DNA from 2 places in the Variovorax monticola genome. Region 2 is predicted to be linked to the other one. Evidence: riboswitches for the same ligand, from Rfam matches in the RefSeq annotation. Region 2 holds a riboswitch; the other holds the start of a gene.
The links. A riboswitch is a leader RNA that binds a small molecule or an ion and turns the genes downstream of it on or off. The one in region 2 is predicted to bind glycine.
Positions count from the first base shown of each region.

Region 1 (14,170 bases), on a different contig from region 2:
CGCGTCGCCGAACACCTTGGGCTCGATCACCAGCACATCGGGAATGGCTGTCGGCGTGGCCTTCATGAGCGCACCTCGTCGTTCAGCAGGTGCCGCAGGTATTTGCCGTAGCCGCTCTTCTCCAGCGGCGCCGCGAGCTTCTCGAGCTGTTCACTGGAGATGAATCCGTTGCGCCACGAAATCTCTTCCGGACAAGCAATCTTCAACCCCTGCCGATGCTCCAGCGTCGCAATGAACTGGCCCGCTTCCAGCAGGCTGTCGTGCGTGCCTGTGTCCAGCCAGGCGTAGCCGCGCTGCATGATCTGCACGTTCAGCTGGTCCAGTTCGAGGTACGCCTGGTTGACGGCGGTGATCTCCAGCTCGCCGCGCGCGCTCGGCTTCACGGCCTTGGCAATGTCCACCACCTGGTTGTCGTAGAAGTAGAGGCCGGTGACGGCGTAGCTGCTCTTGGGCTTCAAGGGCTTCTCTTCGATGCTGCTGGCCTTGCCCTTCGCGTCGAACGCGACCACGCCATAGCGCTCCGGGTCTTGCACGTGGTATGCGAACACGGTGGCCCCGGACGGCTTCTTGTCGGCGTCGGCGAGCAGGTTCACGAGATCGTGGCCGTAGAAGATGTTGTCGCCCAGCACCAGCGCGCTCGGCGAATTGCCCACGAACTTGTCGCCGATGAGAAAGGCCTGCGCCAGGCCGTCCGGGCTCGGCTGCACCGCGTACTGCAGGTTGATGCCCCACTGGCTGCCGTCATCCAGGAGTTGCTGGAAGCGCGGCGTGTCCTGCGGCGTGCTGATGATCAGGATGTCGCGCATGCCACCCAGCATCAGCGTGCTGAGCGGGTAGTAGATCATCGGCTTGTCATACACGGGCAGCAGCTGCTTGCTGAGCGCCAGGGTCGCCGGATGCAGGCGGGTGCCCGAGCCGCCGGCCAGGATGATGCCCTTGCGTTGAGTCGTCGTGGTCATGCTTTTCTTCTCGTGTGAATTCACGCGTCAGAGCGTTTCGCGCAGCATGCGCGCAACGCCGTCCTGCCACGGGGGCAGGCGCAGGCCGAAGGTGGTCTGCAGCTTGGTGGTGTCCAGGCGCGAGTTGTGCGGGCGCTTCGCCGGGGTCGGGAAGGCGCTGGTCGGCACGGCCTCGACGGCATCGGGTCCGGCCTTGAGCTCGACGCCGGCCTGCTGCGCCAGCCCGAGCACATACCGCGCGTAGCCGTGCCATGTGGTTTCGCCGCCGGCAATCGCGTGATAGAGGCCGGCTTTCTTGGGGTCTTGCAGCGTCGCCCGGATGGCGTGCGCCGTGATGTCGGCCAGCAGCTCGGCGCCCGTGGGCGCGCCGAACTGGTCGTCGATGACGGTGAGCTTGTCGCGCTCCTTCGCCAGCCGCAGCATGGTCTTGGCGAAGTTGCCGCCGCGCGCCGCATACACCCAGCTCGTGCGAAAGATGAGGTGCTTTGCGCAATGCTGCGCCACCAGCTGCTCGCCCTCGAGCTTGGTCTGGCCGTACACACTCAGCGGGCCGGTCGCGTCGTCTTCCTTCCAGGGCGCGGTGCCGCTGCCGTCGAAGACGTAGTCGGTCGAGTAATGCACCATCAGCGCGCCAATCTGCTGCGCCGCCTCGGCCACCACGCCGGGCGAAGTGGCGTTGAGCTTGCGCGCGAACTCGGGCTCGCTCTCGGCCTTGTCGACGGCGGTGTGCGCCGCCGCATTGACGATGACGTCGGGGCGCACCTTCAGCACGGTCTCTGCCAGTTGCTCGGGGCGGCTGAAGTCGGCATGGAAATCGGTGCTGTCGAAATCGAGCGCCACCAGCTCACCCAGCGGCGCCAGGCTGCGCTGCAATTCCCAACCCACCTGCCCGCCCTTGCCAAGCAGCAGCAGCTTCATGCAGCAGCCTTCGCGTCGTACTGTTTTTCGACCCACTCGCGGTAGGCGCCGCTTTGCACGTTACGCACCCACTCGCTGTTCGCGAGGTACCACTCGACGGTCTTGCGAATGCCGGAGTCGAAGGTCTCGGCGGGCTTCCAGCCGAGCTCGGCTTCGAGCTTGCGCGCGTCGATGGCGTAGCGGCGGTCGTGGCCGGGGCGGTCGGTGACGTAGGTGATCTGTTCCTTGTACGGCTTGCCGCCGGCCTTGGGGCTGAGTTCGTCGAGCAGCGCACACACGGTGTTGACGATCTCGATGTTGGGCTTCTCGTTCCAGCCGCCCACGTTGTACGTTTCACCGAGCTTGCCGGCTTCGAGCACACGGCGGATGGCGCTGCAGTGGTCCTTCACGTAGAGCCAGTCGCGCACCTGCATGCCGTCGCCGTACACGGGCAGCGGCTTGCCGGCCAGCGCGTTGACGATCATCAGTGGAATGAGCTTTTCGGGAAAGTGAAACGGCCCGTAGTTGTTCGAGCAGTTGGTGGTAACCACCGGCAGGCCGTAGGTGTGGTGCCAGGCGCGCACGAGGTGGTCGCTGGCGGCCTTGCTGGCCGAGTACGGGCTGTTGGGCTCGTACTTGTGCTCTTCGGTGAAGGCGGGGTCGGTCTTGGAAAGCGAGCCGTAGACCTCGTCGGTCGACACGTGCAGAAAGCGGAAGGCTGCCTTTTGCTCGGCCGGCAGCGCACTCCAGAAGCCGCGCACGGATTCGAGCAGGCGGAAGGTGCCGAGCACGTTGGTCTGCACGAAGTCTTCGGGGCCGTGAATGGAGCGGTCGACGTGCGATTCGGCTGCAAAGTTGACCACGGCGCGCGGCTTGTGCTCTGCCAGCAGGCGGTCGAGCAGCGCGCTGTCGCCGATGTCGCCCTGCACGAAGATGTGGTTGGGGTTGCCCTTGAGCGACGCGAGGGTCTCGAGGTTGCCCGCGTAGGTCAGTTTGTCGAGGTTCACGACCGGCTCGTCGCTGTTCGCGATCCAGTCGAGTACGAAATTGGCGCCAATGAAGCCAGCGCCGCCGGTAACCAAGATCATGGGGTCCCCTGTTATATGAAGCATTTGCCCTGCGGCAAACGAACTGGCGATTATCCCATTGGGTCGGTGTGCCGAAACACAAGGCTTGTCTCGCGGGCGCAACCGGTGTTTACAATCGGCCACACTGCAGGAGAGCGGGCCACCCAGGTGGCCCTACCGAAGGCGCAAACTCCCATGAACGCTCAGGTCGGCCCGACGAGGTCTTCGAAGAAGATTTCGGCAAGGGGTCAGTACTGCACCAACTGACAACGCCGTCTGGAGAGCCATCGCACCACGCACAGTGGCAACGATGCACCGAAGGAGCAAACCCGCTGCGGGCGCAACGGGTGAATCTCTCAGGTACCGAGGACAGGGGGAGCGGCAACTTGGACCACGGTCGTCCGGTTGCCTGCTATTGATTCAATAGCACACCACGCCCGTCGTTCAAGCGCTTCAACCTCAAAAGGTATTTGAAATGCGCGTGATCGTTCTTGGCGCCGGCCTGCTCGGCGTGACCTCGGCTTACTACCTCCAGCAACTCGGCCACGAAGTGACCGTGATCGACCGGCAGGCCACCCCGGCCGCCGAAACCAGCTTTGCCAACGGCGGGCAAATTTCCGTGAGCCATGCCGAACCGTGGGCCAACCCGGGCGCACCGCTCAAGGTGCTGCAGTGGCTGGGCAAGGAAGACGCCCCGCTGCTGTTTCGCATTCGCGCCGACATGCGCCAGTGGCTCTGGGGCCTGCAGTTCCTGCGCGAATGCACGCCAGCGCGCACCCGCCACAACATCGAACAGATCGTGCAACTGGGCACCTACAGCCGCGACGTGTTGCAACAGTTGCGCCGTGACACGCACATCGACTACGACCAGCGCACCCAGGGCATCCTGCACTTCTACACGACGCAAAAGGAGTTCGACGGCGCCCTCGCCCCCGCCGAGCAGATGCGCGCGCTGGGCTGCGAACGCCAGGTCATCTCAGCCGACGAGGCGGTGAAGATCGAGCCCGCCCTCGCCCACATCCGCCCCAAGCTCGCGGGCGCCACCTTCACGGCGGAAGACGAATCGGGCGACGCCAACCGCTTCGCGCGCGAGCTCTCGAAACTGGCGGCCGCGGCCGGCGTGAAGTTCTTGATGAGCCACACCGTCACCGCCCTGCGCGAAGCCGGCGGCAAAGTCGACCACGTCGAGGTGACCGACGCCGAGGGCCGCTTCCAGCGCATTCGCGGCGACGCGTTCGTCATGGCGATGGGCTCGCTGAGCCCGCTGCTGGCCGCGCCGCTGGGCATCCGGCTGCCGATCTACCCGGCCAAGGGCTACTCGGTGACGCTGCCCGTGAAGGACGCCTCCAAGGCCTACCAGGTCTCGCTGACCGACGACGAGTTCAAGCTGGTGTTCTCGCGCTACACCTCGGCGTCGGGCGACCGCCTGCGCATCGCCGGCACGGCCGAACTCAACGGCTACGACCGCGACCTGAACCCGGTGCGCTGCGAAGCCATCGTGCGCCGCGTCGAAGCGCTGTTTCCGGGCGCCGGCGACACCACGCAGGCGCAGTTCTGGACCGGCCTGCGCCCCGCCACGCCGAGCAACGTGCCGCTGATCGGCAAGACCAGGTTGGCGAACCTGTTCTTGAACACCGGCCACGGCACGCTCGGCTGGACGCACGCCTGCGGCTCGGGCAAGTCGATCGCGCGCATCGTGAGCGGGCTGGCGCCCGAGGTCGATTTCGCGTTCACCGGCGGCATGCCTGCGCCGCAGTCGCGCGTGCTGCAGCCGGCGTGATCGCCAGGGTCAGTCGTTGCTGGTGAACACCGTCAGGACGCCGGTGTAGCCATACAGATGGTGGCGGGCAATTTCGCCCGCCGCGAAGAAGCCGACCAGCGGCACGTCGCCCAGCGCATGCCGCACGATCTGCAGCTCCGCGCCCGGCGCGCCGAAGTGCGGCCCGCCGCGCCCCGAGCAGCTCACGTACACCGCCCCGGCAATGCGCCGCGCCGGGTGCGGCGCGGCCTCGGCCTCACCCGCGGCCACGGCGCGCGCGGTGGCCAGCGTCTGCTCTTCGGGCTCCAGTTCTTCGCGAATTTCGGCGCAGATGCGCATCAGGTCGGCCCGCGCGGCCTGCGCGTTGCGGCGGCAGAAGGTCAGCCGCATGCCGGCCTCGGCCGTGTCGGCAATGGCGATGCCGCGACGCGTGGGGTCCAGGCCGATGATGTGGCGCACCAGCACATCGGCGCCCAGGTCGCCGGTGCGGCGGATGCCGTCGCTGCCCGCGTCGGCCAGCCCCACCAGCGTGTTGCGCACCGCGTCGATGGCCTCCTGCGGCCGCTCGAGCGACACCTGCAGGTCGGCCAGCAGCACGTCGAGCGCCGGTTCGCCGTCGAGCTTGAGCAGCAGGTTGCCGTCGGCCTCGGTGATCTCGCGCTCGCGCACCGCGCCCGAGCGCAGCGGCTGGCAGCCCTGCGTGACGCGCGACACCACCCGCACGCCCTCGCCGAACACCACACCCGACATGCCGCCCGAAAACACGCCGCCCGCCGCGCCATGTCCGCGGATGTTGCCGTTGCCGCCGATGGCGAACTGCAGCGAGCCGTGGCGGCCCGACGACAACCCGCCGAACAGGTAGCCCGTGTCGGTGCGCCCGGCCATCTCGCCGATCAGCTCGGCCAGGTCGGGCGTCGCGGGGTCGGCATGCACCAGCGCCGTGTGCGCCTCGAAGCCGCTCATTTCGGAGTTGCCCAGCGGCGCCACGCCCGAGAACACGCGGTACTGGTCGCTCGGCAACGCGCACAGCATCAGGCTGATGCCGGGCTCGTCGAAGTACTCCGCGTTGTTGGCCGACACGCCGATGCCGACCGTGCCCGACCAGTCGGTCACCTCGGACAGCTCGGCGCTCAGGTGGTCGAGGATGTCCTGCGCGTCGCTGGCGTAGTGGTCGGTGATGTAGAGCAGCCCCAGGGTGGGCGCCGACGCGTAGTCGGGCAGGGCCATTTGCGCGCGCAACTGGGCCAGCACGAGGCCGGCCGCCATGCGCCACTGCGGATGGGTGGCATGACCGGAGGGAAACAACTTCATGATGCGTGCCGACCCGTTCTCTTCAAAAAATATCTGTGTATGACGTCAGCGCCGGGCGGAGGTTCGCTTGCGCGCGGCGGTGGCGGTCTTCTTTTTGGCGGCCGGCGCGGCAGGGGCCTTGCGTGCGGCGGCCTGCTTTGCGGCGGCTGGCTTGCGCGCGGCCGGCGTGCCCATCGCCTTGACGGCATCGGCCAGCGGCTGCGCCATGGCCGGCACCTTGAGCTGGGCCGCGTCCTGCAGCGCGGTGCTGGCGATCTGCTGGAACTGTTCGGTGAGCGCGCCCCACCACTGCATGGGGTCGACCACGCCCGCGCCGCCGGCCTTCGACCCGGCCGAAGCGGGCTTGCCGCGCGACTTCGCCGGTGCCGAGGTTTCTTCCTCGGGCGATTCGTCTTCGACCTCTTCGGGCTCGGGCGCGGGGGCCGGCGCGGTCGCGGCCGCCGCAGCCGCCGGCGCCATCGCGGCGGCCTGCTTGGTGAACGCGCTGGCGATGTCTTCCATGCGCACGTTCATGCCGCGCAGTGTGGACAGGGTCATTTTCTGCACCTCGAGCGCCTGGATCGTGGCCTTGAGCGCATGGCCGTTCTGCTCGAGCCAGTACTGCACCGTCTTGAGTTCCTGGATGCGCTTGTCGACCTCTTCCACGCTCAGCGTGGGCGCCACCCAGCTCGCCAGGCTCGGAATGCCGGGCACCGCGCCGGCCCCGGTACCGGCCCCTGCGGCCGCGCCGCCGGCGAGGTTCTTCAGGAAGTCGAATCCGGGGACGAACTGGCTGAAGTCGAAGGGCTTGTCGGCGTTGCTCATGGGGGGTCTCCAGGCTGGGTTTTCTTGTGCCGGCAGCTTACTCCAAGGCCCCGGGCTTTTCGCAGGCCTCAGAGCTCGCCGCGCACCTTGCTGAACACCTTCCAGAAGGCCGCGTCCTGCGAGGTCGCGAAGTTGATGCGCATCAGGGTGCTCGGCGGCCGGCGCGCATGGAACAGCGACCCCGGCGCCAGCAGGTAGCCCTGGTCGAGCATGCGCTGGGTGAGCGCGTCGGTGTCCACGCCGGTATCGACCCAGCCGAACAGCCCCGCCGGCTCCGACGCGAAGGTGCAGCCGTGCGACATGGCCAGCTTCACCGACCGGCTGCGCGCGCCGTCCAGCCGGACGCGCATGCGCTCGGCGTGGCGGCGCAGCTGGCCCTGGTCGATGCACCACGACAACGCCCGCTCGAACAGCGTGGGCGAGGTCAGCGTGGCCAGCAGCTTGGTCTCCAGCAGCCGCTCCTTGAGCGCGGGCGGCGCGGCCAGGAAGCCGATGCGCCAGTTGGGCGCCAATATCTTCGCGAAGCCGCTCACGTAGATGGTGCGCTGCAGCCCGTCGAGCGCGCTCAGGCGCGTGGCGTGCTCGGGCGCGAGGTGGCTGTAGGTGTCGTCCTCGACGATGTGAAAGTCGTGCGCGTTGGCCAGCTGCAGCACGCGGTGCGCGCTGCCGGGCGTGAGGCTGTAGCCCGTGGGGTTGTGCAGAACGCTCACGCTCACGAACAGCTTGGGCTTGTGCAGCAGGCAGTACTGCGCCATCACCTCCAGGTCGGGGCCGTCGGCGCGGCGCGGCACCGGCAGGATGCGCATGCCCAGCGCCTCCAGCCGCGCGAACTCCAGCGCCCAGCCCGGCTCCTCGACCATGACCGGGTCGCCCGCGCGCAGCAGCGTGCGGCTCACGATGTCCAGCGCATGGGTGGCACCGATGGTGGTCACGATCTGCTCGGGCGAGGCCGGCACGTTGATGCCCACCAGCTTCTGCGACAGGCTGCGGCGCAGCGCCATGTCGCCGGCGGGCTCGCCGTATTGCAGCGACAGCTCCTGCAGCACGGCCGTGCCGGTCATGCGCCGCACGGCGGTGGGCATGAAGGTCGACGCCATCCAGTCCGGCGGGAACACGCCCATGCCCGGCTGCGGCTTGTCGCTCGGGCGGTGGAACATGCTGCGGATCAGCGAGCTGGCGTCGGCCGGCACGCGCGAGGCCATCATCTGCACGGCCATCGCGGCGGGCATGCCGCTCACGGTGCCGGCGTCCGCGCCGTTGCTGGGGCGGCCGTCCTGTACCGGGGCCGAGTCGCGCACATAGAAGCCGCGTTGCCGGCGGGCCTCGACCAGCCCCTGCGCCAGCAACTGGTCGTAGGCCGCGACCACCGTGTACGGGCTCACGCCCTGCTGCCGCGCGCATTCGCGCACCGACGGCAGGCGCGCGCCGGGCGCCAGCAGCCGGGTGCGAATGCGCTCGGCCAGGCGGTCGGCCAGCTGGCTGGTGAGCGACTGGGTGGAGGTGCGTGTCAGCATGCGTGGTTCACTCGCGGCAGGAGCGCCCGCTCTCTTGAAGCGGCGCTGTGTCGAAGGATTGACCAATACAGATTCCGGGATTGTTCGATCATCTGTATTGGCACTGTAATGGTCTGAAGTTTAGAGTGTGTGCCATGAACTGGCAAGAATTCACCGCGCTGCTGGTGCTGGCCACGGCGATGAGTTTCTCGCCCGGACCCAACACCACGCTGTCCACCGCCCTGGCCGCCAACGGCGGCATGCCGCGCGCCATGCGCTTCGTCGTGGCGGTGCCCGTCGGCTGGACGCTGCTGCTGGCGCTGTGCGCCGCGGGCATCGGCGCGCTGGTGGTGGCGGTGCCCCCGCTGCGCGTGGCCATCAAGGTGCTGGGCATCGGCTACCTGCTGTGGCTGGCGTACAAGCTCAGCGGCAGCGCCACGCTGGGCAAGGCCGACGGCGACAAGCTGTCGGTCGGCTTCGGCCAGGGCGTGATGCTGCAGTTCGTGAACATAAAGGCCTGGCTGCTGGCGCTCACGCTGGTGGCGGGCTGGATCGCCGGCCAGCCCGACGCGCTGGGCCGGTTCGCCATCGTGGCGCCGGTGATGATGGTCTATGCCTTCGCGAGCAACCTTACCTATGCGCTGCTCGGCGCGCTGCTGCGCGACTGGCTGGCCAGGGGCAAGCGCCTCTTGTGGTTCAACCGCGCCATGGGCCTGGTGCTGGTGCTCACGGCCTGGTGGATGGTGCGCGTATGAAGCTCGACATCAGGGACGAGACGCTGGGCATGTGGCTCGGCGTGCTGGGGGTGGCGATGTTCGCCGTCACGCTGCCCATGACGCGCCTGGCCACCGGCACGCAGGACGCACCGCAGCTGTCGCCGTGGTTCGTCACGCTCGGGCGCGCGGCGCTGGCGGGCGTGCTGTCGGCCATCTTCCTGCTGGTCACGCGCTCGCGGCGCCCGGCCGCGCACCAGTGGAAGTCGCTGGGCATCGCGGTGCTGGGCAACTGCATCGGCTTTCCGCTGCTGCTGGCCTATGCACTGCGCGTGGTCACGGCCAGCCATGCGGCGGTGGTGACGGCGCTGCTGCCTCTGGTGACAGCCGCTGTCGCGGCCTGGGTGCTGCACCAGCGCGCGCGGCTCGGCTTCTGGCTGTGCGCCGTCGCGGGCAGCCTGCTGGTGGTGGTGTTCTCGGTGCTGCGCGCGAGCCAGACCGGGCATGGCTTCGGCTTCGAGTGGGCCGACCTGCTGCTGGTGGGCGCGGTCATCGCCGCATCGTTCGGCTACATCTACGGCGCGCAGGTCACGCCCTCGCTGGGCGCCGAGCGCGTGATCTGCTGGGTCTGCGTGATGGCGCTGCCCTTCACGCTGCCGGCCACGCTGGCGCTGTGGCCGACGCAGCCCATCGCCACGGCGTCGTGGCTGGGCTTCGTGTACGTGGGCATGTTCTCGATGTGGATCGGCTTCTTCGCCTGGTACCGCGGCCTGGCGCTGGGCGGCGCGCTGCGCGTGAGCCAGACGCAGCTGCTGCAGCCGTTCCTGTCGATCCTCGCGTCGATCCCGATCCTGGGCGAGCCGCTGGACCCGGTGACGCTGGGCTTCGCCGTCGCCGTGGTGGCCACGGTGGTGGTCGGCAAGCGGCTGTCGCAGCCGGTGAACGCGGGCAAGCCCATGAAGGCGGCCGCGCCGAAAATAGCGCCAGCCGCCGCCGGCAAGGCCGGCCCGCACGGGCGCTGATCCGCCTGTACTCTCTCCTTCGAATCTCACCTCACCGCCTGAAAGAAACCCATGAACTGGAAACTCGCCGCACGTGCCGCCAAGATGAACCCGTCGGTGCTGCGTGAAATCCTGAAGGTCACCGAGCGCCCCGGCATCATCAGCCTGGCCGGCGGCCTGCCCTCGCCCAAGACCTTCCCCATCCAGGCCTTCGCCGACGCCTGCGCCGAAGTGCTGCACACCGACGGCCAGGCCGCCCTGCAGTACGCCGCCAGCGAAGGCTATGCGCCGCTGCGCCAGGCCGTGGCCGACATGCTGCCGTGGGACGTCGACGCCTCGCAGGTGCTCATCACCACCGGCTCGCAGCAGGGCCTGGACCTGGTGGCCAAGGTGCTGATCGATCCGGGCAGCAAGGTGCTGGTCGAGACGCCCACCTACCTGGGCGCGCTGCAGGCCTTCGGCCCGATGGAGCCGAACCCCGTGGGCGTGGCCAGCGACGACGACGGCGTGATCGTCGAAGACCTGGTCGCCAAGGCACGCGGGACCGGAGGGCGCGCTTCGGAAGACGCCGCGCGCTTCGTCTATTTGCTGCCCAACTTCCAGAACCCCACCGGCCGCACCATGACCGAAGCGCGCCGCGCCGCCGTGTCCGCCGCCGCCGCCGAAGCGAACCTGCCGATCATCGAAGACAACCCCTACGGCGAACTCTGGTTCGACGAAGCCCCGCCGCTGCCGCTGGCCGCGCGCAACCCCGAAGGCGTGATCTACCTGGGCTCGTTCTCCAAGGTGCTGGCACCCGGCCTGCGCCTGGGCTTCCTGGTGGCGCCCAAGTCCATCTACCCGAAGCTGCTGCAGGCCAAGCAGGCGGTCGACCTGCACACGCCGATCTTCACGCAGCGCATGGTGTCCTCGGTGATGAAAGACAACTTTCTGGACCGCCACGTGCCCACCATCCGCGCGCTGTACAAGCGCCAGCGCGACGCGATGGTCGCCGCGCTGAAGCGCGAGATGGCCGGGCTGGACGTGCAGTTCAACGTGCCCAAGGGCGGCATGTTCCTGTGGGCGCGCCTGCCCGAGGGCATCGACACCGTCACGCTGCTGCCCAAGGCGGTGGAGCGCAACGTGGCCTTCGTGCCCGGCGCGCCGTTCTACGCGGGCGAAGGCGATCCGCGCACGCTGCGCCTGTCGTTCGTGACGGCCAGCGTCGAGCAGATCGACATCGCCATCGCCGCGCTGGCGCAAACGCTGCGCGAAGAGCTGGTGCTGCTCGGCGACAAGACGCTGGCGGCCGCGCAGATCTGAGGCAGCCACCCACCCCACCCACCAGGAGCCTTCCTTGATCGGCCTCGCCACGCTCTCGCTCTTTTTGCTCGCCGTGCTGGCGCTGTTCTTGTCGCCGGGCCCGAACATGGCCTTCGTGCTCTCGCACGGCGTGGCCCATGGCCCGCGCGGCGGCTTCGCGGCGGCGCTGGGCATCACGGCGGCCGACCTGGTGCACACGCTGTTCGCGGCGACCGGCGTCACCGCGCTGGTGGCCGCGTGGCCGCCCTCGTTCGACGTGCTGCGCTATGCGGGCGCGCTGTACCTGGTGTGGCTGGCGGTGCAGGCCTTGCGAAGCGGCGGCGGTCTTCGCATGGGTGCGCAGGCGCAGCCCGCGGGGTTCGGCCGCATCGTGCGCATGGCGCTGCTGAACAACCTGGTCAACCCGAAGGCGCTGCTGTTCTTCATGGTCTTCCTGCCGCAGTTCGTCGACCCCGCGCGCGGCAGCGTGCCGCTGCAGCTGGTGCAGCTCGGCGTGGTGCTGTCGCTGGCCGCGCTGGCGTTCAACACCTTGCTGGGCGCGTGCAGCGGCCAGGTTGGCCGCTGGCTGCAGCGCCGCCCCGGCGCGGCGCGCCTGCAAAGCCGCCTGCTGGCCGCCGTGATGCTGGGCCTGGCCGTGCGCCTGCTGTTCCTCGACCGGCCCACGCCGCGCTGAGAAAGACACCCCCATGAATGTCCTGAAAATCGCAGCCTTCTCCGACGGCGAGACGGGCGGCAACCCCGCCGGCGTCGTCATCGGCGACGCATTGCCCGACGCGGCGCGGATGCAGGCCGTCGCCGCGCAAGTCGGCTTCTCTGAGACCGCGTTCGCGGCCCGCACCGCCGACGGCTGGCGCGTGCGCTACTTCTCGCCGCAGTCCGAAGTGCCGTTCTGCGGGCACGCGACGATCGGTTTGGGCGCCGCGCTCACGCTGCAGCACGGCGACGGCGTGTTCGCGCTGGCGCTCAACCATGCGCGGATCACAGTCGAAGGCCGGCGCGACGGCCGCCTCGTGGCCGCGGCGTTGCAGTCGCCCCCCACGCGCAGCGCGGGTGCGGCACCCGCGCTGGTGTCCGACGCGCTGGCCCTGTTCGGCTACACGGTCGGCGACCTCGACCCGCGCATTGCGCCGGCCGTCGCGCACGCGGGGGCCGATCATCTGGTGCTGGCCCTGAAAAGCCGGGCCCTGCTGTCGGCCATGCACTACGAACTGGAGGCCGGGCGCGCCCTGATGAACGGCGCCGGCCTCACGACCATCCTGCTGCTCCACGCCGAGACCGCGCAGCGGTTCCACACCCGCAACCCCTTCGCGTCCGGCGGCGTCTACGAAGACCCCGCGACCGGCGCGGCCACCGCCGCGCTGGCAGGCTGTCTGCGCGACATCGCCTGGCCGCACGGCGGCGCCATCGACGTGGTGCAGGGCGAAGACATGGGCATGCTGTCGAAGCTGCATGCCGACATCTCGCCCGCCGCGGGCAGCTCGGTCCGCGTGTCGGGCACCGCGCGGCTCATGGCGGCGTGAACCGACGAATCAACGAAAGAAACCCGACCATGCTCAATATCTGGGGCCGCATCAGTTCGATCAACGTCCGCAAAGTGGTGTGGTGCGCGCAGGAGCTCGGCCTGGACTTCCAGCGCACCGAGGCCGGCGGCAAGTTCGGCATCGTGCAGACGCCCGAGTACCTCGCGCTCAACCCGAATGCGACGGTGCCCACCATCGACGACGGCGAAGGCGCCGAGCGCGTGACGCTGTGGGAGTCGAACGTGATCGTGCGCTACCTCTGCGCCAGGCACGCGCACGGCAGCTTCTACCCGAGCGAGCTGCCCGCGCGCTTCGATGCCGAGCGCTGGATGGACTGGCAGCAGACCACGCTCAACCGCGCGAGCCGCGACGCCTTCATCCAGTGGGTGCGCACCCCGCCGTCGGAGCGGCAGCCCGCGCTCATCGACGCGTCGGTGCGCGAGAGCGAGACGCTGTTCGCGATGCTCGACGCGCACCTCGGCACGTACGCTTACATGGGCGGCGACGCCTTCACCATGGCCGACATTCCGCTCGGCTGCGAAGCGCACCGCTGGTTCGGCCTGCCGGCCGCCGAATACCGCCGGCCCACCTGGCCGAACGTCGAGCGCTGGTACGCCGACCTGCTTTCCCGTCCGGGCGCGCGCGGCGTGCTCGATCTGCCCCTCGAATGAATCCGATGAAATCCCGCCCCTTCAAGCAAGTCGACGTCTTCACCGCCACCGCGTACTACGGCAACCCGCTTGCCGTGGTGATCGACGGCCAGGACCTCGGCGACGAGGCCATGCAGCGCTTCGCGCAGTGGACCAACCTGTCCGAGACCACCTTCCTGCTGCCGCCGACCGACCCCGCCGCCGACTACCGCGTGCGCATCTTCACGCCCGGCGGCGAGCTGCCCTTTGCCGGCCACCCGACCATCGGCAGCTGCCATGCGTGGCTGCAGGCCGGCGGCAAGCCCAAGGCGGCCGGCCAGGTGGTGCAGCAGTGCGGCGCCGGTCTGGTGCCGCTGCGGCGCGACGGCGCTCGCCTGGCCTTCGCCGCGCCGCCGCTCAAGCGCAGCGCCCCGAGCCCCGCGCTGCTCGCCAAGGTGGCGGGCGCGCTGGGCCTGAAGGCGCAGCAGATCGTGGCGGCGCAGGTGCTCGACAACGGCCCGGTCTGGTTCGGCCTGCTGGTCGCCGATGCCGACGCCGTGCTGGCGCTGCAGCCCGACCACCGCGCGCTGAAGGAACTGGGCGTGAAGGCCGGCGTGGCGGGCGTGCCCGCGGCGCACGACACCGCGCTGCTCATCGGCCGTTCGAACCGCGAGGCGCGCGCCTTCGGCAACCGGCCCGCCACGCCGAACGAAGA
Region 1 covers NZ_JBPJZP010000004.1:604,014-618,183, forward strand. The annotation lists gene rfbC (dTDP-4-dehydrorhamnose 3,5-epimerase) at 1-66, opposite strand, end outside; gene rfbA (glucose-1-phosphate thymidylyltransferase RfbA) at 63-959, opposite strand; gene rfbD (dTDP-4-dehydrorhamnose reductase) at 987-1,877, opposite strand; gene rfbB (dTDP-glucose 4,6-dehydratase) at 1,874-2,944, opposite strand; glycine riboswitch at 3,062-3,159, shown strand; glycine riboswitch at 3,190-3,306, shown strand; gene ACSFA5_RS17410 (D-amino acid dehydrogenase) at 3,399-4,703, shown strand; gene ACSFA5_RS17415 (FIST signal transduction protein) at 4,713-5,993, opposite strand; gene ACSFA5_RS17420 (PhaM family polyhydroxyalkanoate granule multifunctional regulatory protein) at 6,039-6,797, opposite strand; gene ACSFA5_RS17425 (aminotransferase-like domain-containing protein) at 6,866-8,311, opposite strand; gene ACSFA5_RS17430 (LysE family translocator) at 8,446-9,045, shown strand; gene ACSFA5_RS17435 (DMT family transporter) at 9,042-10,025, shown strand; gene ACSFA5_RS17440 (aminotransferase-like domain-containing protein) at 10,077-11,306, shown strand; gene ACSFA5_RS17445 (LysE family translocator) at 11,341-11,979, shown strand; gene ACSFA5_RS17450 (PhzF family phenazine biosynthesis protein) at 11,993-12,826, shown strand; gene ACSFA5_RS17455 (glutathione S-transferase family protein) at 12,856-13,497, shown strand; gene ACSFA5_RS17460 (PhzF family phenazine biosynthesis protein) at 13,503-14,170, shown strand, end outside.
Region 1: another riboswitch for glycine. It lies ahead of ACSFA5_RS17410 (D-amino acid dehydrogenase); the one in region 2 lies ahead of gcvT (glycine cleavage system aminomethyltransferase GcvT).

Region 2 (14,170 bases):
AAGGAGCTGGTGCCCTTCCTTTGGGCGCACGGCGCGGTGCTGATGATCCTGACCTTCGTGCCGGCGTTGAGCACGTGGTTGCCGCGGGCGCTCGGGTTCAAGTAGCGCGGTTTCTTCGAAAGCTCAGCCGTCCTGGTGCAGGTACTGGCTGGGCGGCACGCCCAGCGCGCGGCGGAACATGGCGGTGAAGGCGCTCGGGCTCTCGTAGCCGTGCGCCAGCGCCACTTCGAGAATGGACGCGCCCGCGGCCAGCTTCGGCAGGCTCAGCAGCAGCCGCGCCTGCCGGCACCATGCGCCGAAGTTCATGCCCGTTTCGCGCTGGAACAGACGCGCCAGCGTGCGGCTGTTCATGTGCAGGCGCAGCGCCCAGTCGTCCAGCGACGCGGGCAGCGACGGGTCGCGCACCAGTGCCTCGCACAGCGCGGCCAGTCGCGCGTGGCGCGGCATGGGCACATGCAGCGACAGGGCCGGCGCCCGTTCGATCTCGTCGAGGATCAGCTCCATCACCCGTTCGTCGCGACCGCCAGGCGCATAGTCCAGCGCAAGCGACGCCGCCGTGACGATCAACGCCCGCAGCAACTCGCCGACACGGATCACGCGGCAGTCGCCGCCCAGGTCCGCGCGCGTGCCGGGCTCGACGAAGACGGTGCGCATCTTCACCTCGCCCGCCATGCGGATCTGGTGCGCCATGCCGGCCGGCACCCACACGCCGCGCCCCGGCGGCACCACCCAGCTGCCAGCCACCGCGCTGACGAGCATCACGCCTGAAATTGCATGGATCAGCTGCCCGCGCCGGTGCGTGTGCAGCGGAATGAAGGCGTCGCCGTCGGGGTCTGTCGCCAGCACGGCCACCGCGCGCGGGGTCGACTCGCCCTCTTCGGGGCGCAGGTTCAGGCTCGGGTTCGGTTTGTCCATTTCTCGACGATAGATGCCAATTCGTAGCAGGAATATCTTCGCGCGGCTTCATACGATGGCTATTTTCAATGGACATCCAGAAAGCGATCGAATGAACAAGCGCCGCCTCGGCCTGCTCACCGGCACCCATGCCGTCAACGACCTCTACCAGGGCCTCGTGCCCGCCCTGCTGCCTTTCATGGTGCTGGAGCGCGGCTACAGCTATACGGCCGTGAGCGGGCTGATGCTCGCGGCCACCGGCCTGTCGAGCGTGGTGCAGCCGCTGTTCGGCCTGTACGCCGACCGTCACCCGCGCAGCTGGCTGGTGCCCACGGGCTTCCTGGTGGCGGCGCTGGGCGTGGTGCTGGCGGGCATCGGCCAGAGCTACCTGCTGACCTGGATCGCCATCGCGCTGTGCGGGTTGGGCATCGCGGCCTACCACCCGCCGGCCACGGTGGCGGCGCGCGCGGCCGGGGGCGCCTCGCAGAAGGCGATGAGCGTGTTCTCGGTGGGCGGCACCATCGGTGCCTCCTTTGCGCCGGTGCTCGCGGCCACGGTGGTCGGTGATGGAGGCCTGGCGCGCAGCTACCTGCTGGGGGTGCCGGCGCTGGCGATGGGCGTGGTGTGGCTGCTGGCGAATGCAGGGCGCGGCGGTGCGTCCGCCGCCACCGCAGCCGCCGCGCGCAAGGCCGCCGGCGAGGTGCTCAAGCCCCACAACGACTGGCGCGCCTTCGGGCTGCTGGTGGCGACCATCGTGGGCTGGTCGGTCCCGTACGTCACGGTGCTGTCGATGCTGTCGCTGCGCGTCACGCGCGACCTGCACGGCACCGCCTTCCAGGGCGCGGCGGCGCTCACCGGCTTCACCGCCGCGGGCGCGGTGGGCGTGCTGCTCGGGGGCTGGCTCGGCGACCGCATCGGACGCATGGGCACCATCCGCAGCGGCTACGTGCTGGCCCTGCCTTCGCTCGCCGGCCTGGTGCTCGCACCGACGCCCGGCTGGGCGCTGGCCTGCACCGCGCTGCTCGGCATGAGCATGTTCCTGCCCTTCGCCGCGCAGGTGACGCTGGCGCAGGACTACCTGCCGCGCAACCCGGCCACGGCCAGCGGCATCACGCTGGGGCTGGCGCTGTCGGTGGGCGGGCTGGTGTCGCCGCTGTTCGGCATGCTGTCGGACGCGCGCGGGCTGGGCGTGACTTTCACCGCGGTGCTGTGCGTGCTGGGCGCGGCGACGGTGTTGGCGCTGCGGTTGCGCAACCGTGTGGTGCAGGTGATGCCGGAGGGAGCGAAGGGCGCGGCGGCCTGAACGCTGGCGTGCGGTTGCGCAGCGCAAGGTGTCGTTCGATCGCTCGGGTCGAGCCGCAAGACGCTGGCGCTGCAGCGCGTGGGCAACCAGTGGCTCATTCGCAAGGAGATCGCGGGCGGATGACGCCGCCAGCAACCGTTGCCCGTGTAAACCAAACGGTTCATGAAGATGTCACCGCTTGCAACGATGCTGCAGCCCTCGACTCCCGAAAGCTGTGGCTGCCATGTTCCCCACCAAGACCGACAAGGCCCGCGATGAACTCCAGGGCGGCCAGCGCACGCTCAGCCAACGGGAGCGCGCGCTGCTGCTCATGGCGGACGGCCGGCGCTCGCTGACAGACTTCAGCCCGCTGTTCAGTACCCGGGACGAGGCCGACCAGGCGCTCCAGGCGCTGGTGCAGCGGGGCTACCTGCAAGACCCGCAGGCCGTAGCGGCTGCGGCTGCGGCCGCGCAGGCGGCGCAGGCCCCGGCGATACCCGCCGCCGACCCGATCCAGCTGAGCACCTCGGCCGACAACTTCGACGGCAAGCGCTCGCTGGCCACCACGCGCATGTTCCTGTTCGACATCTGCGAGCGCATGTTCGTGCGCCGCGACCCCAAGTTCGCCCTGCAGATGCGCGACGCCCTGCGCGAGGCGCGCGACCGCGAGGCCATGATGACCATCGCCGCGCTGATGCTCAGCGAAATCGAGAAGGCCGCAGGCCCGGAGCGCGCCGAATCGCTGCGCGAACGCATCGACCGGTTGCTGCCGCCGGCTGAAATCGTCCACTGACGCGAAAACCCCGGGCACCGCGATCCACTACACTCGCCCCGGTCAGGAGAGAGCCCCGCGCGACGGGGCCGCCGAAGGCGCAGGGGATTCCCGAACGCTCAGGCAAAAGGACTGACAAGGCGCCGGTACACACCGGCGTTTCCTTGCTGGAGAGAGGCCGCCGTACCTGAAACGATGCAGCGGCCCACCGAAGGAGCAAACCCCGATCGTGGGGCGAATCTCTCAGGTAAAGCGGACAGCAGGGGTGGCCCATGGCTTGCGTCATGGATTTCGTCTGCCCCTTTGGAGCGCCCCATGGCCTCTTCCGCTGCTTCCGCCCCCGACACCCCGCTGCTCAAGACCCCGCTGTACGACCTCCACGTGGAGCTCGGAGCCCGCATGGTCCCGTTCGCCGGCTACGCGATGCCGGTGCAATACCCCGCCGGCCTGATGGCAGAACACAAGCACACGCGCGACGCGGCCGGTCTGTTCGACATTTCCCACATGGGCCAGCTGCGCCTGGCCGGCCCCGACGCCGCTGCGGCGTTCGAGACCCTGATGCCCGTCGACGTGATCGACCTGCCCGCCGGCAAGCAGCGCTACGGCCTGCTGCTGAACGACGAGGGCGGCATCCTCGACGACCTGATGTTCTTCAACGAAGGCAACGGCTCGCTCTTCGTGATCGTCAACGGCGCCTGCAAAGCGGCCGACATCGCCCACATCCGGCAGAAGATCGGCGGCCGCTGCGACGTGCAGCCCCTGCCCGGCCACGCCCTGCTCGCGCTGCAGGGCCCGCAGGCGGCGGCCACGCTGGCACGCCTCTCACCCGGCATCGAGCGCTTCGTGTTCATGACCGGCGGCGCGGTGCGGATCGGCGGCATCGCTGCCTTCGTCACCCGCAGCGGCTACACCGGCGAAGACGGTTTCGAGATCTCGGTGGCTGGCACGGACGCCGAGGCGCTGGCCCGGCTCCTGCTGGCCCAGCCCGAGGTGAAGCCCATCGGCCTCGGCGCGCGCAATTCGCTGCGGCTCGAAGCCGGCCTGTGCCTGTACGGCAACGACATCAACACCACGACCACACCGGTCGAGGCCTCGCTCAACTGGGCGATGCAGAAGGTGCGCCGTGCCGGTGGCGCGCGCGAAGGCGGCTTCCCCGGCGCCGCGAAGATCCTGGCCCAGCTCGCCGCGGCCACCCCGGGGGCCGCCGGCCACACCGATCACGACACGCTCAAGCGCAAGCGCGTGGGCCTCGTCGCCCTGGAGCGCATTCCGGTGCGCGAGGGCACGGTGCTCCAGTCTTTCGAAGGCCACGACATCGGCATCGTCACCAGCGGCCTGCTCGGCCCCACGGCCGACCGCTGCGTGGCCATGGGCTACGTGGCCACAGCGTTCGCGGGGCCGGGCACGCGCCTGCAGGCCATCGTGCGCGGCAAGCCGGTGCCGATGGAAGTCTCGACGCTGCCTTTCGTGCCGACGCGCTATTTCCGGGGCTGACCACGGCTAGGCTCTGCACCCCGAATCAATTTTTTCCACGAGGAGTTTTTCCATGAGCATCAAGTACACCAAGGACCACGAATGGGTGTCGGCCGAAGACGGCGCGGCCACCGTCGGCATCACCGTGCATGCGCAGGACGCGCTGGGCGACGTCGTGTTCGTCGACCTGCCCGAAGTCGGCAAGAGCTTCGCGCAGGGCGAAGTCGCCGGCGTCGTCGAATCGGTGAAGGCCGCCGCCGACGTGTTCATGCCCGTGTCGGGCGAGATCGTCGAAGTCAACGAAGTGCTGCGCGCCGACCCCTCGCTTGCCAACAGCGACCCGCTGGCCACCGGCTGGTTCTTCAAGGTCAAGCTCAGCGAACCCGCGCAACTCGACGCGCTGCTCGACGCTGCCACGTACGACAAGTTCGCCGCCGAATCCTGATGCGCTGAGTTCTTCAGCCGCCTTTTCTTTTCTTCTCCAGCCTTCACCGCCATGCCGATTCCCGCCCTTCCCTCTTTGCAAGAACTAGAGAACGCCGAAGAATTTCTCGCCCGCCACATCGGCATCGATGCGGCGGACGAGGCGCGCATGCTGCCGGTGATCGGCTCGGCCACGCGCGCGGAGCTCATCGACGGCATCGTGCCGGCGGCCATCCGCCGCGCCAGGCCGATGCGGCTGCCCGCGCCGGTGACCGAGGCCGACGCGCTGGCCGAGTTGAAGGCGCTGGCGTCGAAGAACAAGGTGTTCAAGAGCTTCATCGGCCAGGGCTACTACGGCACGCACACGCCCGGCGTCATTTTGCGCAACGTGCTCGAAAACCCCGCCTGGTACACCGCCTACACGCCCTACCAGGCCGAGATTTCGCAGGGCCGCATGGAAGCCCTGCTCAACTTCCAGACGATGGTGTGCGACCTCACGGGCATGGCCATCGCCAACGCGTCGATGCTCGATGAAGCCACGGCCGCGGCCGAGGCCATGACGCTGGCCAGGCGCAGCGTGAAAGCCAAGAGCAACGTGTTCCTGGTGTCGGGCGACTGCCACCCGCAGACCATCGAAGTCATCAAGACGCGCGCCGCGCCGCTGGGCATCGAGGTCAAGGTGAGCACCGTGTCGGAAACGCTGCCGCTGCTGATGGTGAGCGGCGAGTTCTTCGGCGTGCTCGCGCAGTACCCCGCCACCACCGGCCACGTGCACGACCTGCGCCCGCTCGCGGGCCATGCGCACCAGTGCGACGCCGCCTTCATCGTCGCGGCCGACCTGCTGGCGCTCACGCTGCTGGTCGCCCCCGGCGAGTTCGACGCCGACATCGTCTGCGGCACCACGCAGCGCTTCGGCATGCCGCTGTGCAACGGCGGCCCGCACGCCGCCTACCTCGCCTGCCGCGATTCGTTCAAGCGCTCGCTGCCGGGCCGCCTGGTGGGCGTGAGCGTCGACGCGCACGGCCAGCCGGCCTACCGCCTGGCGCTGCAGACGCGCGAGCAGCACATCCGCCGCGAGAAGGCCACGTCCAACATCTGTACCGCGCAGGTGCTGCCGGCCGTGGTGGCCAGCATGTACGCCGTGTACCACGGGCCCGACGGCCTCACGCGCATCGCGCAGCGCGTGGCGGCGCTCACCGCCATCCTGTCGAAGGGCCTGTCGCAGATGGGCCGCGAGCCGGTCAATGCCACCGCCTTCGATTCGCTCACCGTGAGCACGGGTGACGACACGCAGACCATTCTGGAGCGCGCGCAGACGGGCGGCGTCAACCTGCGCCAGCGCCTGCAGCACCACCTGGGCATTTCGCTGGACGAGACCACCACGCGCGCGGACATCGAGACGCTGTGGGCGCTGTTCGTGCCCGCGGGCACCGCGATGCCCCGCTTCGACGACCTGGCCGCCAGCGCCACGCCGCTGATCCCCGAGGACCTGCGCCGCACCAGCGGCTTCCTCACGCATCCGGTGTTCAACACGCACAAGAGCGAAACCTCGATGCTGCGCTACATCCGCAGCCTGTCCGACAAGGACCTGGCGCTCGACCGCAGCATGATCCCGCTGGGCAGCTGCACCATGAAGCTCAACGCCACCAGCGAGATGATTCCGATCACCTGGCCCGAGTTCGCGAACATCCACCCCTTCGCGCCGGCAGACCAGCTGCAGGGCTACGCCCAGCTCGACGCGCAACTGCGCGCGTGGCTGTGCGAGGCCACCGGCTACGCGGGCATCAGCCTGCAGCCCAACGCGGGCTCGCAAGGCGAGTACGCCGGCCTGCTGGCCATCAAGGGCTTTCATGAAGCCAAGGGCCAGGGCCATCGCAACATCTGTCTCATTCCGTCTTCCGCCCATGGCACCAATCCGGCCAGCGCGCAGATGGTCGGCATGCAGGTGGTGGTGACCGCCTGCGACGCGCAGGGCAACGTCGACATGGACGACCTGAAGCGCGCCTGCGAAAAGCACAGCGCCCACCTGGCCGCCGTGATGATCACGTACCCCAGCACGCACGGCGTGTTCGAGACGCGCGTCAAGGAACTCTGCGAGCTGGTGCACGAACACGGCGGGCGCGTGTACGTGGACGGCGCCAACATGAACGCGCTGGTCGGCGTGGCGGCACCCGGCGAGTTCGGCGGCGACGTGAGTCACCTGAATTTGCACAAGACCTTCTGCATTCCGCACGGCGGCGGCGGGCCGGGCGTGGGCCCGGTGTGCGTGGTCGAAGACTTGGTGCCGTTCCTGCCGGGCCATGCGACCGCCGGCCTGGCCTCGCACGGCGTGGGTGCCGTGTCCGCCGCACCGCTGGGCAATGCGGCCGTGCTGCCGATCAGCTGGATGTACTGCCGCATGATGGGCGCCAAGGGCCTGCAGGTCGCGACCGAGACGGCCATCCTCAGCGCCAACTACATCAGCGCGCGCCTGAAGGACCATTACCCCACGCTGTACGCGAGCCCCAACGGCCACGTCGCGCACGAGTGCATCCTGGACCTGCGTCCGCTGAAGGACACCAGCGGCGTCACTGCCGAGGACGTGGCCAAGCGCCTGATCGACTACGGCTTCCACGCGCCCACGCTGAGCTTCCCGGTGCCGGGCACGCTGATGGTGGAGCCGACCGAGAGCGAGCCGCTGGTGGAACTGGACCGCTTCATCGACGCGATGATCGCCATTCGCGGCGAGATCCGCCGCATCGAGGAAGGCGTCTGGCCGAAGGAAGACAACCCGCTCAAGCACGCACCGCACACCGCGGCCAGCCTGCTCGGCACGGAATGGGCGCATCCGTACTCGCGCGAACTCGGCGCGTTCCCGCTGGCCGAACTCAAGAAGGCCAAGTACTGGCCGCCGATCGGCCGTGTGGACAACGTCTACGGCGACCGCAACCTGTTCTGCAGTTGCGTGCCGGTGGGCGACTACAAGGAAGCCGAAGAGGCCTGAGGACCGTTTGAGGACCAGCGACGCGCGAAGGCGCGTCGCTCCCATCGCCCTGCGCGGCCGATGCGCGCGCGCCGGGCCCGCTAGTGGTTAACACTGCCTCGGCCTTCGTTGACTCAGCGAAAAGTTCGCACTTAAAATTTACGTACAGGTTCAGATTTAAAGACCATCTGTGAGATGGCTTTGTCGCGCCTGCATGGTTTGCGTTTGTCCTCTTGCGGATTATTCCAATGGAGACAACTGTGCAACCCAACGCGATCAAGATCCGCGGCATCGACGATGTCATCGCCTACCTGGATTCACGCCAGGGCATCGTCGGCCGGGCCGCCGTCATCTGGTGGCTCGCGCTCGGCGGACTTTTCCTCGACGCCTTTTCCAACTCCGCATTGAGCGCGGGCCTCGGCCCGATGACGCGCAACCTGTCGCTCAGCGCCGCGCAGGTCGCGCTGATGACCTCGATGGCCTCGTGGGTCGCCATTGCGTTCAATCCCATCGGCGGCTGGATGGCCGACCGCTGGGGCCGCATCCGCCCGCTCATCCTGGCCAAGCTGCTGGCCGTGATCGGCGCGGTGCTGGTGGTGTTCGCGCCCAGCTTCGAGATGATCCTGGTCGGCCGCTTCTTCGTGGGCGCGGCCTACGGCATCGACTTCGCCATCGCGATGGCGGTACTGGCCGAGTTCACGCCGGCCAAGCTCAAGAGCCGGCTCAACACCTGGCAGGGCATGTGGTACGCGGCGGTTTGCACCAACCTGCTGCTGGCGCTGGTGTTCTATTCGTGGGAAGTGGGCGACGCGATCTGGCGCTATTCGGTGGCGGCGACCGCGGTCTTCGGCGTCACCATCCTGGTGCTGCAGTTCGCGCTGCTGGTTGAAAGCCCGGTCTGGCTGGCCCGCAAGGAACGGCTCGACGAAGCCGCCAAGGCCATGAGCCGCATCTACGGCCGGCTGTTCGTTGCCGCACCGAACAACGAACGCCTGCCGGTACTCAACCAGGCGCGCCGCGGCGCCGCCAACGTGTTGCTGATCTTTCGCGGCGTGTACCTGCAGCGCACCATCCTCGCGGCCACGGTTCAGGTCGGCCAGTCGATCCAGTATTTCGCGGTGGGCTGGTACCTGCCGCTGATCAGCGCGACGCTGTTCGGCAAGGACTTCGCCCAGGCCACCCTCGGCGCGCTGGCCTTCAACGTGTTCGGCATCTTCGGCGGCTTTCTCTCGCCGTGGATAGGCCGCAAGCTCGGCCTGCGCCGCGCCTCGGCCTTCGGCTTCGCGATGGTGTTCGTCATGCTGCTCACGCTGGGCCTGTTCCACGGCCGCATGCCGCTGTGGCTGGCGGTGACGGTGCCCTCGCTGTTCATCCTGTTCCACTCGGGCGGGCCAGGTGCGAACGGCAAGAGCCTGTCGTCGCTGTCGTTCCGCAGCGAGCTGCGCGCGGGCGCCAACGGCATCATCGGCGCGCTGGGGTCCATCGGCGCGGCGCTCGGGCTGCTGGTGTTCCCGCTGTTCCGCGAAAAGTACGGGCTGGAGCACACCTTCCTCGTGCTGTCGGTGGTGCCGCTCGTCGCGAGCGTGATCTGTTTCGCGATCCGCTGGGACCCGACCCGCACCACCATCAACCCAGACAACGAAGCCGGCGCGCCGCAGTTCAAGGACGACGCGCGCGCGCTTTCCGAACCCCTGCAGCCCGCCGTGGGAAAGATGCATTGATGAAGTCCTTCACCGAGGACGTGATCCTCTCCATCGACGAAGGCACCTCGGGCACCCGGGCGGCCGTGGTCGGCCGCGACGGGCACGTGTCGTGCCTCGAATACGCACCGCTGCAGGTCGACACGCCACGCCCCGGCGTGGTCGAGCAGGACGCCAACGCAATCCTCGACAAGACCTTGGCCGTGTGCCGCACGACCATCGCGCGCGCGCACGCCGAGCACAAGCGCATCGCCGCGCTCGCCATCGCCACGCAACGCTGTTCGGCCGTGCTGTGGGACACGCACACCGGCCGCGCGCTGGTGCCCGCCATGGTGTGGCAGGACACCCGCTACGTCGACGAGCTGAACCGGCTCGCACCGCGGTGGGACACGCTGCTCGTGAAGCAGATGGGCCGCCCGGTCGGCGTGCGCTCCCCCTACCTCTGGGCCACGCACCACCTGCGCGAAACGCCCGCGGTGGCGCGCGCCTTCGACGAACGCCGGCTGGCCTTCGGCACCATCGACAGCTGGCTGCTGTGGCACCTGTCGGACCAGCGCGCCTGCGTGACCACCCCAACCAACGTGACCTCGGGCAGCGCCTACGTGCTGGCCGAGCACCGCTACCACCTCGACTGGATCGAAGCGCTCGGCTTCCCCCAAGAGCTGCTGCCCGAACTTCGCGAGGACGCCGACCTGTTCGGCCGCACCCGCGCCGACCTGCTGGGCATCGACGTGCCCATCCTGGCCTGCGCGGGCGACCAGCATGCGGGCGCCATCGGCCTGGGCTGCCTCGACCGCGAACAGGCGATGTGCGTGCACGGCACGGGCAGCTTCGTCGACGTGATCACCGGCCCGGTGCAGCCTGCCAACGCCGGGCTGCATGACGGCACGCTCACCATGACGGCACGCCGCGCGCAAGGTGTGTCGCACTTCGCGGTGGAGACCTTCGTGGCGACCACAGGCTCCGCACTGAACTGGGTCTGCGACAAGCTGCAGTGGTTCGACAACGCGGCGCAGATCAGCCAGCTCGCAACCACCGCCGGCAGCTCGCGCGACGTCACCTTCATTCCCGCATTGACCGGCCTGCGCGTGCCCGCGATGGAGCCCGCCGCGCGGGCCTCGCTCACCGGCATCTCGATGGCCACCACGCGCGCCGAGGTGGCACGCGCCATCCTCGAAGGCATCGCGCATTCGGTGGCTTCGTGCATCCAGTCGAACGAAGAGGTCTCAGGCGTGCGCGTGTCCGAACTGGTGGTCGGCGGCGGCCTGTCGGGCAGTTCCGCGCTGTTGCAGATCCAGGCCGACCTCACCGGCATGCCGGTGCGGCGCATGAAGGAAACCGACCGCGCCAGCCTGCGCGGCATCGCATTTCTCGCCGGCGCCTCGGGCCTGCTGTGGGACTCGTTGCAGCAGGCCCGCGCCACGCTGGAAAACGACGCGGTGTTCGAGCCGCAGATCGACGGCGGCGAGCGTCAGGCGCGGCGCGCCCTGTGGCACGCACGCGTCGCGTCCGAACTCGCGCACGCGCGCCATTTCAAGAACCTTTCGACAGGAGAACTCCCCTCATGATGGGTTTCCCATCCCTGCGGCCCGGCAAGGACCGCGCCGCGATGACGACCACCGAGCCGCTGCGGCTGAACCGGCAGGAGCAGCTCACGCGCCTGGCCGACGAACCCTTCGACATGCTGATCGTCGGCGGCGGCGTCACCGGCGCCTACGCCGCGCTCGACGCCAGCCTGCGCGGCTACCGCGTGGCGCTGGTGGAGAAGGACGACTTCGCCTTCGGCACCTCCTCCAAGTCGTCGAAGATGGTCCACGGCGGGCTGCGCTACATCGAGCAGGGCAACCTCGGACTGGTGCGCCACTCGCTGCTGGAGCGCCAGCGGCTGCGCCGCAACGCACGGCACCTGGTGCAGCGCCTGCCTTTCCTGTTTCCGGTGATGGAACGCGAAGGCGTGTTCGACAAGCGCCTGGCCAAGGCCTTCGAGAGCCTGCTGTGGACCTACGACATCGCGGGCGGCTGGCGCGAGGGCATCCTGCACCAGAAGCTGTCCACGGCCGAGGTGCTGTCGCACTGCCCCACCTTCCGCGAAGAACACCTGACCGGCGGCTTCATGTACTTCGATGCGCGCGTGGACGATGCGCGGCTCACGCTCAACATCGCGCGCACCGCCGCCTTCCACGGCGCGGCGGTGCTCAACCATGCCAAGGCCGTGGAGATCACGCGCAACGGGCACGGCAAGGTCGACGGCGCGGTGGTGCAGGCCGATGGCCGCGAGATCCGCGTGCGCGCCGGCGTGGTCGTCATGGCCACCGGCGTGTGGCTGCGCGACTGGGACGGCCGCAGGAAGAACGAAGAGAAGACGCTGAACGTGCGCCCCGCCAAGGGCGTGCACGTGGCCATTCCGTGGCTGAAGATCCGCAACGACTGCACCGTGACCATTCCGGTGCCGGGCCGCAATCGGCGCGCGACCATCACGCGCTGGGGCGACGTCTGTTATCTCGGCACCACGGACGAGGACTACACCGGCAACCTCGACGACGTGTGCTGCACGCGCGAAGAGCTCGACTTCCTGCTCGACGGCGCACGCTCCGCGCTGAAGACCGACCTGCGGGCCGAAGACGTGGTCGGCAGCATCGCCGGCTGCCGCCCGCTGGTGGCGCCGCCGGGCGGCAAGACGCTGGAGATCAAGCGCAACCACGAGATCCGCACCGCCTCGGACGGGCTGCTGACCATCGTCGGCGGCAAGCTGACAACGTCGCGCCACATGGCCGAACAGACCATCGACGCCGCGCAGAAGGTGCTGGGCCGGCGCAACAGCTGCAAGACCAAGTCGGCCTTCCTGCTGGGCGCCGCCGGCTACGACGCGCAGGCCATCACCGCCTCGGGCGGCATGGCGGCGCACCTGGGCGAGCGCTACGGCACGGAGGCGCGCTTCGTCACCGACATCCTGCACGCCGATCCGGGCCTGCAAAGGCAGATCGTCGAAGGCCTGCCGCACAGCGAGGCCGAAATCGTCTACGCCGTGCGCCATGAACTCGCCTGCACCGTCGACGACGTGCTGTCACGGCGCATCCGCGCGCGCCTCATGGCACGCGACGCCTCGGGCCGCGCGGCAGCGCGCGTGGGCGAAATCCTGCAGGCCGAACTCGGCCTGTCTTCCTCGGAAACGGCGCGGCAGGTCAGCAGCTACCGCGCCGCCATCGAGCATGAAAAATCCATCCTTATGGGAGTGAAGTAAATGATCAGCAAAGACGCCATCCAGCGCGGCTACAACCGCCGCAACTACGTCGTGGGCGCGCACACGCCGCCGGCCTACGCCAGGACGATCGCCGCCACCGACGGCCCGGCGGGCCTGCAACGCGCCCCCGTGCCGGTGGCAGCCGCGCACATCGAGGCGCTGCGCCAGGCGGCCGACGAGGTGCTGACCGGCACCGCAGACGTCGTGGCATGGACGCGCGACTGGTGGGCCGGCTCGATGGTCAGCGAAACCGGCGGCAAGCCCGCCACGCCGCAGGCCGTGATCGTGCGTGCCTCCACCGTCGAACAGATCCAGGCCGTGATGCGCATCGCGCACGCCGCGTCGATTCCGGTGACCGTGTCGGCCGGGCGCAGCAACGTGACCGGCGCGGCGCTGCCGGTGCGCGGCGGCATCGTGCTGGACGTGTGCGAGCTCAACAGGTTCATCGGCTTCGACGCCGGCAGCCAGATCGTCGAGGTCGAGGCCGGCATGTTCGGCGACGTGTTCGAGGAAACCATCCAGCGCGACCACCGGATGACCATGGGCCACTGGCCGTCGTCCTTCGGCATCAGCACGGTCGGCGGCTGGGTCGCCTGCCGCGGCGCGGGCCAGCTGTCCACCCGCTACGGGAAGATCGAGGACATGGTGTTCGGCATGGACGTGGTGCTGGCCGACGGCAGCCTGGTCACGGTGGGCGGCTATTCGCGCGCGGCCGTGGGCTCCGACCTGCAGCAGCTGTTCATCGGCTCGGAAGGCACGCTCGGCGTGATCGTGCGCGTGCGGCTGAAGCTGCACCGCCTGCCCGACTACGGCCGCGCCATCGCCTACGGCTTCGACAGCTTCGCCACCGGCCTGGAAGCCTGCCGCGAGATCATGCAGCGTGGCGCCAACCCGGCCGCCCTGCGGCTGTACGACGCACTCGAGAGCAAGGTGCAGTTCGAGCTGTCCGACACGCACGTGCTGCTGATCGCGGACGAAGGCGCGCCGGAAATGGTGGACGCCGTCATGACCATCAGCGAACGCGTGTGCAAGGAATTCGGCCGCCAGCTCGACGGCCCGGCAATCTTCGAGCGCTGGCTCGACACGCGCTACCTCACCGGCAAGAGCGCGGAAGGCTTCAAGCGCAGCCCAGGCTTCGTGGCCGACACGCTGGAGATGAGCGGCCGCTGGAGCGACCTCCCCGCCATCTACGACGAAGTGGTGGCCGCCATCAACGCGGTGCCCGGCACGCTGGCCGGTTCGGCCCACCAGTCGCATGCCTACGTGGACGGTGCCTGCCTGTACTTCTCGCTGCGCGGCGAGGTCGAGGTGGCCGACCGCGCCCGCTGGTACCGCGCTGCCTGGGACGCCGCCAACGCGGTGCTGGTGCGCCACAATGCCGCGCTGAGCCACCACCATGGCGTGGGGCTGCTGCGTGCTCCCT
Region 2 covers NZ_JBPJZP010000001.1:640,393-654,562, forward strand. The annotation lists gene ACSFA5_RS02875 (TRAP transporter large permease) at 1-105, shown strand, start outside; gene ACSFA5_RS02880 (AraC family transcriptional regulator) at 124-915, opposite strand; gene ACSFA5_RS02885 (MFS transporter) at 1,007-2,197, shown strand; gene ACSFA5_RS02890 (hypothetical protein) at 2,421-2,969, shown strand; glycine riboswitch at 3,003-3,093, shown strand; glycine riboswitch at 3,106-3,218, shown strand; gene gcvT (glycine cleavage system aminomethyltransferase GcvT) at 3,264-4,442, shown strand; gene gcvH (glycine cleavage system protein GcvH) at 4,495-4,866, shown strand; gene gcvP (aminomethyl-transferring glycine dehydrogenase) at 4,918-7,827, shown strand; gene ACSFA5_RS02910 (MFS transporter) at 8,067-9,527, shown strand; gene ACSFA5_RS02915 (FGGY family carbohydrate kinase) at 9,527-11,074, shown strand; gene ACSFA5_RS02920 (glycerol-3-phosphate dehydrogenase/oxidase) at 11,071-12,747, shown strand; gene ACSFA5_RS02925 (FAD-binding oxidoreductase) at 12,748-14,170, shown strand, end outside.